Regions from separate parts of the Proteus terrae subsp. cibarius genome, predicted to be linked through region 2. Evidence: predicted binding sites of a transcription regulator. Region 2 holds the regulator's gene; each other region holds the start of a gene.
The links. The regulator PurR, encoded in region 2, represses purine synthesis genes. The targets are predictions, from matches to a motif close to CANGCAAACGTTTGCNTG.

Region 1 (2,211 bases), 940 kb from region 2:
TCTAATTCAAAACTGGTAATGACATCACTTTGTTTTACTTTATGTTTAACTTTAAAGTTCCGTAATCCTCTCCAACCCCCGTTTGTTTGTTCTTTTTGCTGATAAATTTGTTCTTCACGATTGATAAAGACATCTGCCAATACTTGATAAGCGGCACCCCAAGCATCTAATACTTCTTGCCCAGGATTAAACATCTCATCAATTGTTGCTAATAAATTTTCGCCGACGATGGGATAGTGCTCAGGAAGAATATTTAAACTGGCATGTTTTTGTGCAATTTTCTCAACGGCAGGCAATATGGTGGCTAAATTTTCAATGTTCGCCGCATAAGCGCATATCGCATTAAATAAGGCTTCGCGTTGCGCACCACTGCTTTGATGGCTCATGGTGAAAATATCTTTCAATTCTGGATGGCGAGAGAACATTCGGTCATAAAAGTGGGCGGTTAATGCAGGGCCTGTTTTAGCAATGAGAGGGATGGTCGATTTAATTGTCGCGATAGTTTGTGCATCTAACATAATTGCTCCTGAAAAATTTTCAGTTTATTGTGAATTTTTATAAATTGTATTTAATATGCAACTTATCTCTTTTTGATTATTTTGTAAATCTCTGTTTTTATTTTTTAACAAAAAATCTCAATTCTTAGAGAATGATGCGGGGTGTTTGCAAAATAAGGCGAGATGTGCCTCAAAAAGGGGAATAAGTACAGGATAAAATGAGGTTGTTAAAAAGTAATAATGTGCTGTTATAGTTGGATGGCAAACGATTGCGTATTTTTTCATTAGGGGCTATCTCAATGAAGAAAAAGAGTTTACACTGTATGCCATTCTTTCTCCCGCATGGGAGTTTGTCTTTAGTGAAGTTAGCTGAGTCAGGAGATGTGAATGTTAAAACGTGAAATGAATATTGCTGATTACGATCCAGAATTATGGAATGCAATGGAAGGTGAAGTGACTCGTCAAGAAGAGCACATCGAACTTATTGCTTCTGAAAACTATACCAGTCCTCGTGTTATGCAGGCGCAGGGATCTCAGCTGACAAATAAATATGCTGAAGGCTATCCGGGTAAACGTTACTACGGCGGTTGTGAGTATGTGGATGTTGTAGAGCAACTGGCTATCGATCGTGCAAAAGCATTATTTGGTGCAGATTATGCTAACGTACAGCCTCACTCAGGCTCTCAAGCGAATGCCGCTGTCTATATGGCATTGTTAAAACCAGGTGATACCGTTTTAGGTATGAACCTAGCACAAGGCGGTCACTTAACTCATGGTTCACCAGTTAACTTCTCTGGTAAACTGTATAACATCGTACCTTATGGTATTGATGAATCAGGTAAAATTGATTACGAAGACATCGCTGTTCAAGCTAAAAAACATCAACCAAAAATGATCATTGGCGGATTCTCTGCTTATTCTGGTATGGTCGATTGGGCTAAAATGCGCGAAATCGCAGACAGCATTGGAGCATTCTTATTTGTTGATATGGCACACGTTGCGGGTATGGTTGCAGCAGGTGTTTATCCTAACCCTGTTCCTCATGCACATGTTGTTACAACAACGACCCATAAAACCTTAGCAGGTCCACGCGGTGGTCTTATCCTTGCTAAAGGTGGCGATGAAGAGTTTTATAAAAAACTGAACTCTGCTGTATTCCCAGGCTCTCAAGGCGGCCCTTTAATGCATGTTATTGCAGGTAAAGCGGTTGCATTAAAAGAAGCTATGGAGCCAGAATTTAAAGTTTATCAGCAACAAGTTGCTAAAAACTCGAAAGCAATGGTAGAAGTTTTCTTAGATCGCGGTTATAAAGTAGTGTCTGGCGGAACTGAAAACCACCTGTTTTTATTAGATTTAGTTGATAAAGATATTACAGGTAAAGATGCAGATGCTGCACTGGGTCGTGCAAATATCACTGTTAACAAAAACAGCGTACCAAATGATCCTCGTAGCCCATTTGTAACTTCTGGTGTTCGTATCGGTTCTCCAGCGATTACACGTCGTGGTTTTAAAGAAGCGGAAGCTCGTGAATTAGCCGGTTGGATGTGTGATGTCCTTGATAATATCAATGATGAAGCGAACATTGAGAAAGTGAAACAAAAAGTCTTGGATATCTGCGCTAAATTTCCAGTTTACGCATAAGTTTGTAACGATATAATAAAACCCGTTGTACAAGCCCGCTTCGAGAACTTGTTCTTGGCGGGTTTTTTTGCAT
Region 2 (2,211 bases):
AACAGGTAAAATTGCTGATGCTATCAACAAAGCATTTGGCTCTTTTGAAGAGTTCAAAAAGCAATTCAATGATGCTGCAGCTAAAAACTTCGGTTCAGGTTGGACTTGGTTAGTTAAAAAAGCTGACGGTTCAGTTGCAATTGTTAACACCTCTAATGCTGCAACTCCAGTTTCAGGGGCAGACAAACCACTGTTAACAGTAGACGTATGGGAACATGCTTACTACATCGACTACCGTAATGCACGTGTTAAATATTTAGAAGAGTTCTGGGCACTGGTTAACTGGTCATTTGTTGAAGCTAACCTGGCTTAATTGAGCTTGATAATCAAAGGTGAGTGATTGAGATTCATTTTTGGTGACAAAATAACAAAGGGCCTTGAGCCCTTTGTTATATTCAGATATTCGATAATCTATTATTTAAATTGATCGAATATTCTATAAAGCAGTGATTAGAACAACATAGTCGAAAATAAAACAATCATAACAAGCGCTGCTACTGCTGTACTCAAACCAAATTTCAGATCCGTATCCATCTATTTCTCCCTCAAAATGATTATAATACACATTTTTAACCATAACCTTGTCATGGTTAATTATTATCACATATCAAAATTTGCTAAAATAGCGACCAGTGCACAATTTATAACATTGATTAATACTTTCACTTTTGAGCTAGATCATACAAAATTCACAGCTAATCGCTAAATTATTGCCAGTGTTTGCCCTATGTATGACTATACTGGCAGTTAAACCATAAAATTAGATAAAAGAGACCAATGAAGGTCAGGAGTTTTCCACACCATGGCAACAATAAAAGACGTGGCAAAACGCGCAGGCGTATCAACCACGACTGTTTCTCATGTGATCAACAAAACACGTTTTGTTGCTGAGAACACACGGGCAGCAGTTTGGGCCGCTATAAAAGAATTAAATTATTCACCTAGTGCCGTTGCGCGTAGTTTAAAAGTCAATCACACCAAATCTATTGGCCTGTTAGCCACGTCCAGTGAAGCTCCTTACTTTGCTGAAGTGATTGAAGCTGTTGAAAATAGTTGTTACAGCAAAGGGTACACACTGATTTTATGTAATTCACATAATAACCTCGATAAACAAAAAGCCTATTTAGCGATGCTGGCACAAAAACGTGTTGATGGATTATTAGTCATGTGTTCTGAATATCCCGATCACCTTCTTACTCTTTTAGAGGGCTATCGCAATATTCCAATGGTTGTCATGGATTGGGGTAAAGCGCGTGGCGACTTTACAGATACCATTATCGATAACGCTTTCCATGGTGGTTATATTGCGGGTCGTTACCTTATTGAGCGAGGTCATCGTGATATTGGTATTATCCCAGGCCCATTAGAACGTAATACAGGTGGTGGCCGCTTACAAGGTTTCTTAAAAGCCATGGAAGAAGCCAAAATCACAGTCAAAGACGAATGGATTGTACAAGGCGACTTTGAGCCAGAATCTGGCTATAAAGCTATGTACCAAATGCTAAACCAAAAACATCGACCGACTGCTGTCTTTTGTGGTGGTGATGTGATGGCGATGGGTGCAATTTGTGCTGCGGATGAACTTGGCCTGCGTGTTCCTTTAGATATTTCTATTGTTGGCTATGACAATATTCGAAATGCACGCTATTTTACACCCGCACTAACAACCGTCCACCAGCCAAAAGAACGTCTAGGTCAAATGGCATTATCGATGTTGCTTGATCGTATCGTCAATAAACGCGAAGACGCCCAAACAATCGAAGTTCATCCACGATTAGTTGAGCGCCGTTCAGTTGCTGACGGTCCTTTTATCGACTACCGTCGTTAATTCATATTTATTTAGCTACCTGATTTCTAGCGAAGCCATTCCTCATTTAAGGTTTGGCTATCTCCAAGATAATCTAACAACCATGTCAAAGCAGGTGATTCACTTTTATCGACCCACGTCAGGCAGCATGGGCTGTCTGGCAATGGTTGTGCCAGTTGCAAAGTTACCAACTTACCTTGTTCAATTAAAGGTTCAGCACGGTGCCAAGGCACCATTCCAACGCATAATCCCGCTAACAAGCACTCAAGCCCCATATCCCATGTCGGAACAACCATTCTACGCTGATTATTGAGTGCCCATGTATCACGTTTTGGTAAACTGCGCGAGGTATCCTCTAAACATAAACTTGGATAAGGTCGCATTTCATCATCCGTTAGTGGATG
Region 3 (2,211 bases), 960 kb from region 2:
ACTGACATCATGAACATCTTCGCCACTGAGGTTTATGACGTTGAGTTTGGTTTTACCTTGAGGGATATTAATACGAGGGTATTGGTCTTCTAACTTACGACCAACCATCATTTCAATCAGAGTGTCTTCTTTTAATGAGGCGACAGTTTTTTCACCAATAAACTGTCCGTCTCGCAGTACAGTCACGTCATCGCAAACTTCAAAGATCTCTTTTAAACGATGTGAGATATAAACAATACCGCAACCTTGATCTCTTAGTTCACGAATAACACTAAATAGCGATTCAGTTTCAGTGTCAGTTAATGCGTCTGTTGGTTCATCCATAATAATGACTTTGGAACCAAAACTAAGCACCTTGGCAATTTCTACCATTTGCTGATCACCAATCGATAATTCAGACACTAAACGGTGACTGCTGTAAGCGAGATTTAATCGAGCTAATAACTTATCAGCCTCTGCATACATTTTCTTCCAGTCGATAGCGCCAAAAGCACGGGTAAACTCACGACCTAAGAAAATATTCTCTGCGATGGTTAATTCAGGAATAAGGTTAAGCTCTTGGTGAATAATACCTATCCCTGCTTCTTGAGAAGATTTAGGGCCATTAAAAGTACAACTTTCACCTTGATAAATCACTTCGCCGGCATCTTTTTTATAGATCCCTGTGAGTACTTTCATCAGTGTTGATTTTCCTGCACCATTTTCACCGACTAAAGCCATCACTCGACCTGGATAAATTCGTAACGTCGCGCCTGATAGTGCTTTTACACCGGGGAATGACTTATCAATATCTTTAAGTTCAAGTAAAGGTTCCATATTGTCCTCAAAAAGTCACGCCAGAAAACAACACAATATTGGCATAAGGCGTACATTCACCGGTTCTAATAACAGCTTTATTTTCAGTAAGTTGCTTTTTGAATCCTTCATGTGAAACATACATTATTTGAATAGACTTCTTCTGCTCTTGCTCTAATAAATAGAGATAAGAAAGGATTTCATTAAAAAGAGAGGGATTGATGGTTTTAATTTCTTCCGCCAGCATCACGGCTTCAACTTGCATCTCATGAGTGATTGTTTGCAACACGGACATAAAGTCCGGAATACCCTGAGTGAGCGCAAGATCAATACGTTCAACAGAGGAGGGAATAGGTAATCCGGCATCTGCAATAGTGATTTTGTCAGTGTGTCCTAAACGTGAAATTACACTCGAAATAGGACTATTAAGTAATACACCTTTTTTCATATTTCCTCCTCAGCGAAACGTTTCGCTGTCTACATAGTAGAAAAGAAAGGTGGGAAAACAAGTTTGATTTATTCATATTGTGAGCATGATCGAAACGTTTCGTTGGTAAACAAAAAGAAAGAAAAATCTAACTGATTGAATAAATTAACGCTGAATGGATTCAATGAGGAAAGTGGTTGTTTTCAATGAGTTTCATAAAAATGTGATAACAGACAAGATTATAATGGATGGGAAAATATGAGGTGTGAAAGTGTAAACCAGTATATAAAAGTAGGTAAACTTCGGTCTGAAAAATACATTAACCTCTCCTATAGTTAATTAGGAGAGGTTTTTTAATTATTTAAATTCAATCAGTTAGCTTGATAGGCTTTAATTGATTTTTCAATACCTTCAGCATCTAATCCTAAGTCAGTTCTGATTTCTTCTTGTCCACCTTGTGGTACAAATAGATCAGGTATACCTAAGTTTAAGACAGGTACTAAGCAACGCTCTTGCATCAATAACTCATTAACACCGCTGCCTGCGCCACCCATAATGGCATTCTCTTCTAGTGTTACCAACATATTATGCTGTTCTGCCAGAGAAAGGATAAGGGATTTATCAAGAGGTTTGATAAAACGCATATCAGCCACAGTTGCATCAAGTTTTTCAGCTACTTCTAACGCTTCAGGTAGTAATGTACCAAAGTTTAGAATAGCAATGCCTTTACCTTGGCGACGAATAATACCTTTACCTATAGGCAGTGGGCTGAGTGGCTGTAATTGCGCACCAATACTCGAGCCCCTTGGGTAACGTACTGCAACAGGGCCATCTTGATAGTGATAACCGGTGTGAAGCATTTGGCGACACTCATTTTCATCACTTGGTGCCATAATGACCATATTAGGAATACAGCGTAAGAATGAGAGATCAAAAGCACCTTGGTGAGTTTGACCATCTGCTCCCACAATACCACCACGATCAATAGC
Region 4 (2,211 bases), 840 kb from region 2:
ATATGGCGACGCGCTGTTTCAAATAATTGGCGACGTAATAAATGCGCATTGGTTAAATTACCATTGTGTGCCAACGTAATACCAAAAGGTGAATTCACATAAAAAGGCTGCGCTTCTGATGCACTAGAACTACCCGCTGTAGGATAACGGACATGCCCTATCCCGATAGTACCTTTTAAACGCAACATATGACGGGTTTCGAACACATCTTTAACCAGTCCGTTAGCTTTGCGAAGACGGAAACCGTTGTTACCGTCTATCGTTGCAATGCCTGCTGCATCTTGACCTCGGTGTTGTAACACCGTTAACGCATCATAAATTGATTGGTTTACTGGATTAGCTCCAGCGATACCGACAATACCGCACATGAATAGATCCTCATCAGCCAGACGGAGAGGTTATATTCTCTCCGACACGAAACTTGACGCATTTTGCAGGTAGTCAAAGAACCACCTAATAATATGGTTGAATTGAGGAATAAGCTCAGAACGTTGCCAATCAGCGCTATCTGCCATAGGCGTAAATGCACCTAAAACAAAAAGTAATGCTGAGACTATCAGCACGCCTCTTAAAGCCCCGAAACAGACCCCCAATACACGATCTGTACCTGATAACCCTGTGCGTTGAACAAGAGAGCTAATCACATAATTCACAACAGCACCGACAATCAGTGTCGCAATAAATAACGTAACTATCGCAATCCCGTTACGAACCAGCTCATCTTCAAACCGGGTAAAATAGACGGCAAGATAAGGATAAAACTGACTAGCAACAAAGAAACCACAACCCCAGGTGATGAGTGACAATGCTTCACGAACAAAGCCACGGATCAGGCTGACTAATGCGGAAAAACCAATAATGGCAATGATGGCGTAATCTATCCAGACCATAAATTCTTTATCCAATAATGATGCTCCGCATTAATACGGAAGCATTCTAACAGAAAACGAAAACGTTTGCGTAATGCTAATTTTCGCTAATTTCAAAATAATTTACGGCGATATGAAAAATCATAATCGCCGCAATAAGTTAACGCTTTGTTACATCACTCATCTGATGACTCGTTTAGAAAAAATTAAGGCTTATATGCCCTTACCTCACCTTGTAAGCCCGTAAGCTCTTTTAAATGAGGCAAAATCGCCTGTAATTCTGACTTCGATGCACTAGGGCCGATATAAATTCGAGTCACTTGCCCTGCAACTGGACGTGCAGGTATGGTGTATACCGGATAACCTGAGAAATGCATTTTCGCAATAATTTCTTCTACCTTCGCCGCATTTTTCAACGCACCTAATTGAACAACCCAAGCCTCACCTTTCGGTGGCTTAGTTTCTTGCACTGGTGGTGCTGGTGGTTGTACTGGAGGCGTAACCACAGCAGGAGGCTCTTGTGTAGACGTTGGTTGTTGTGGTGGTTGTGCTGATGGTGTAACAGGTACAACAGCAGGTGCTTCGGGTGTTGTAACAGTAGGTTGTTCAACGCCTGTCACCGCTTCAGAAAGCATACCTTCAGACGCACCTTCTGATGGAGTAGATGGCACTGAGGTTTGCTCTATCGGGGCGATAGATTCTATTTCTTGCTCATCACCAGGTTTAGGTACTAAAGGAATAGAGGCGAACTGGTCTTCGTTATATTTCTTATCGCCGTCGAGCAGTGCAGGCAAAAAAATAACCCCTACTGCCACCAATACAACGGCACCGACTAAGCGATTTTGAAATTTACTTGCCACTCACACTCTCCTTTTCCAAAAGTTCCATCACATGTGCGACAGTATGAAATGAACCACAAACCACAACAATATCGTTAGGAGTAGCATCAGACATTGCTTGTTGCCATGCATTTTCAACACTATCGAATACCATTGGTTTCTCAAGATGTTGAGCTAATACATCCGCAGAAGCACCTCGAAACTCATTAAGTGGAGCAACATACCAGCTATCAGCCAATGGTGTTAAGCACGCTAATGTTCCTGCAATATCTTTATCACCCAGCATACCAACAACAATACGCACCTGAGTATCAGATTTTTGTGGTAATTGTGATAATTTTTCCGCTAAATAGCCCGCCGCATGAGGATTATGAGCCACATCAAAGATAACCAAAGGATGTTGAGAAATTACCTGAAAACGACCTGGCAATTGTGCGTGAGACATACCTTCAACAATGCTTTGCTGTGTTATTGCTTGGCTGACTTTATCATCAGACTTGAGC

Region 1: a site for PurR is predicted at 756-773, ahead of glyA (serine hydroxymethyltransferase). Genes of this name have one in related genera too.
Region 3: a site for PurR is predicted at 1,254-1,271, ahead of rbsD (D-ribose pyranase). Genes of this name have one in related genera too.
Region 4: a site for PurR is predicted at 946-963, ahead of cvpA (colicin V production protein). Genes of this name have one in related genera too.

The regions. Positions count from the first base shown of each region.
Region 1 is NZ_CP047349.1:2,594,266-2,596,476, reverse strand. Features, by position in the region: gene hmpA (NO-inducible flavohemoprotein) at 1-518, opposite strand, end outside; gene glyA (serine hydroxymethyltransferase) at 885-2,138, shown strand.
Region 2 is NZ_CP047349.1:1,654,391-1,656,601, reverse strand. Features, by position in the region: gene sodB (superoxide dismutase [Fe]) at 1-313, shown strand, start outside; gene cydH (cytochrome bd-I oxidase subunit CydH) at 451-534, opposite strand; gene purR (HTH-type transcriptional repressor PurR) at 803-1,828, shown strand; gene punR (DNA-binding transcriptional activator PunR) at 1,855-2,211, opposite strand, start outside.
Region 3 is NZ_CP047349.1:696,566-698,776, forward strand. Features, by position in the region: gene rbsA (ribose ABC transporter ATP-binding protein RbsA) at 1-816, opposite strand, end outside; gene rbsD (D-ribose pyranase) at 824-1,243, opposite strand; gene dxs (1-deoxy-D-xylulose-5-phosphate synthase) at 1,594-2,211, opposite strand, start outside.
Region 4 is NZ_CP047349.1:2,492,555-2,494,765, forward strand. Features, by position in the region: gene purF (amidophosphoribosyltransferase) at 1-368, opposite strand, end outside; gene cvpA (colicin V production protein) at 399-890, opposite strand; gene dedD (cell division protein DedD) at 1,076-1,729, opposite strand; gene folC (bifunctional tetrahydrofolate synthase/dihydrofolate synthase) at 1,719-2,211, opposite strand, start outside.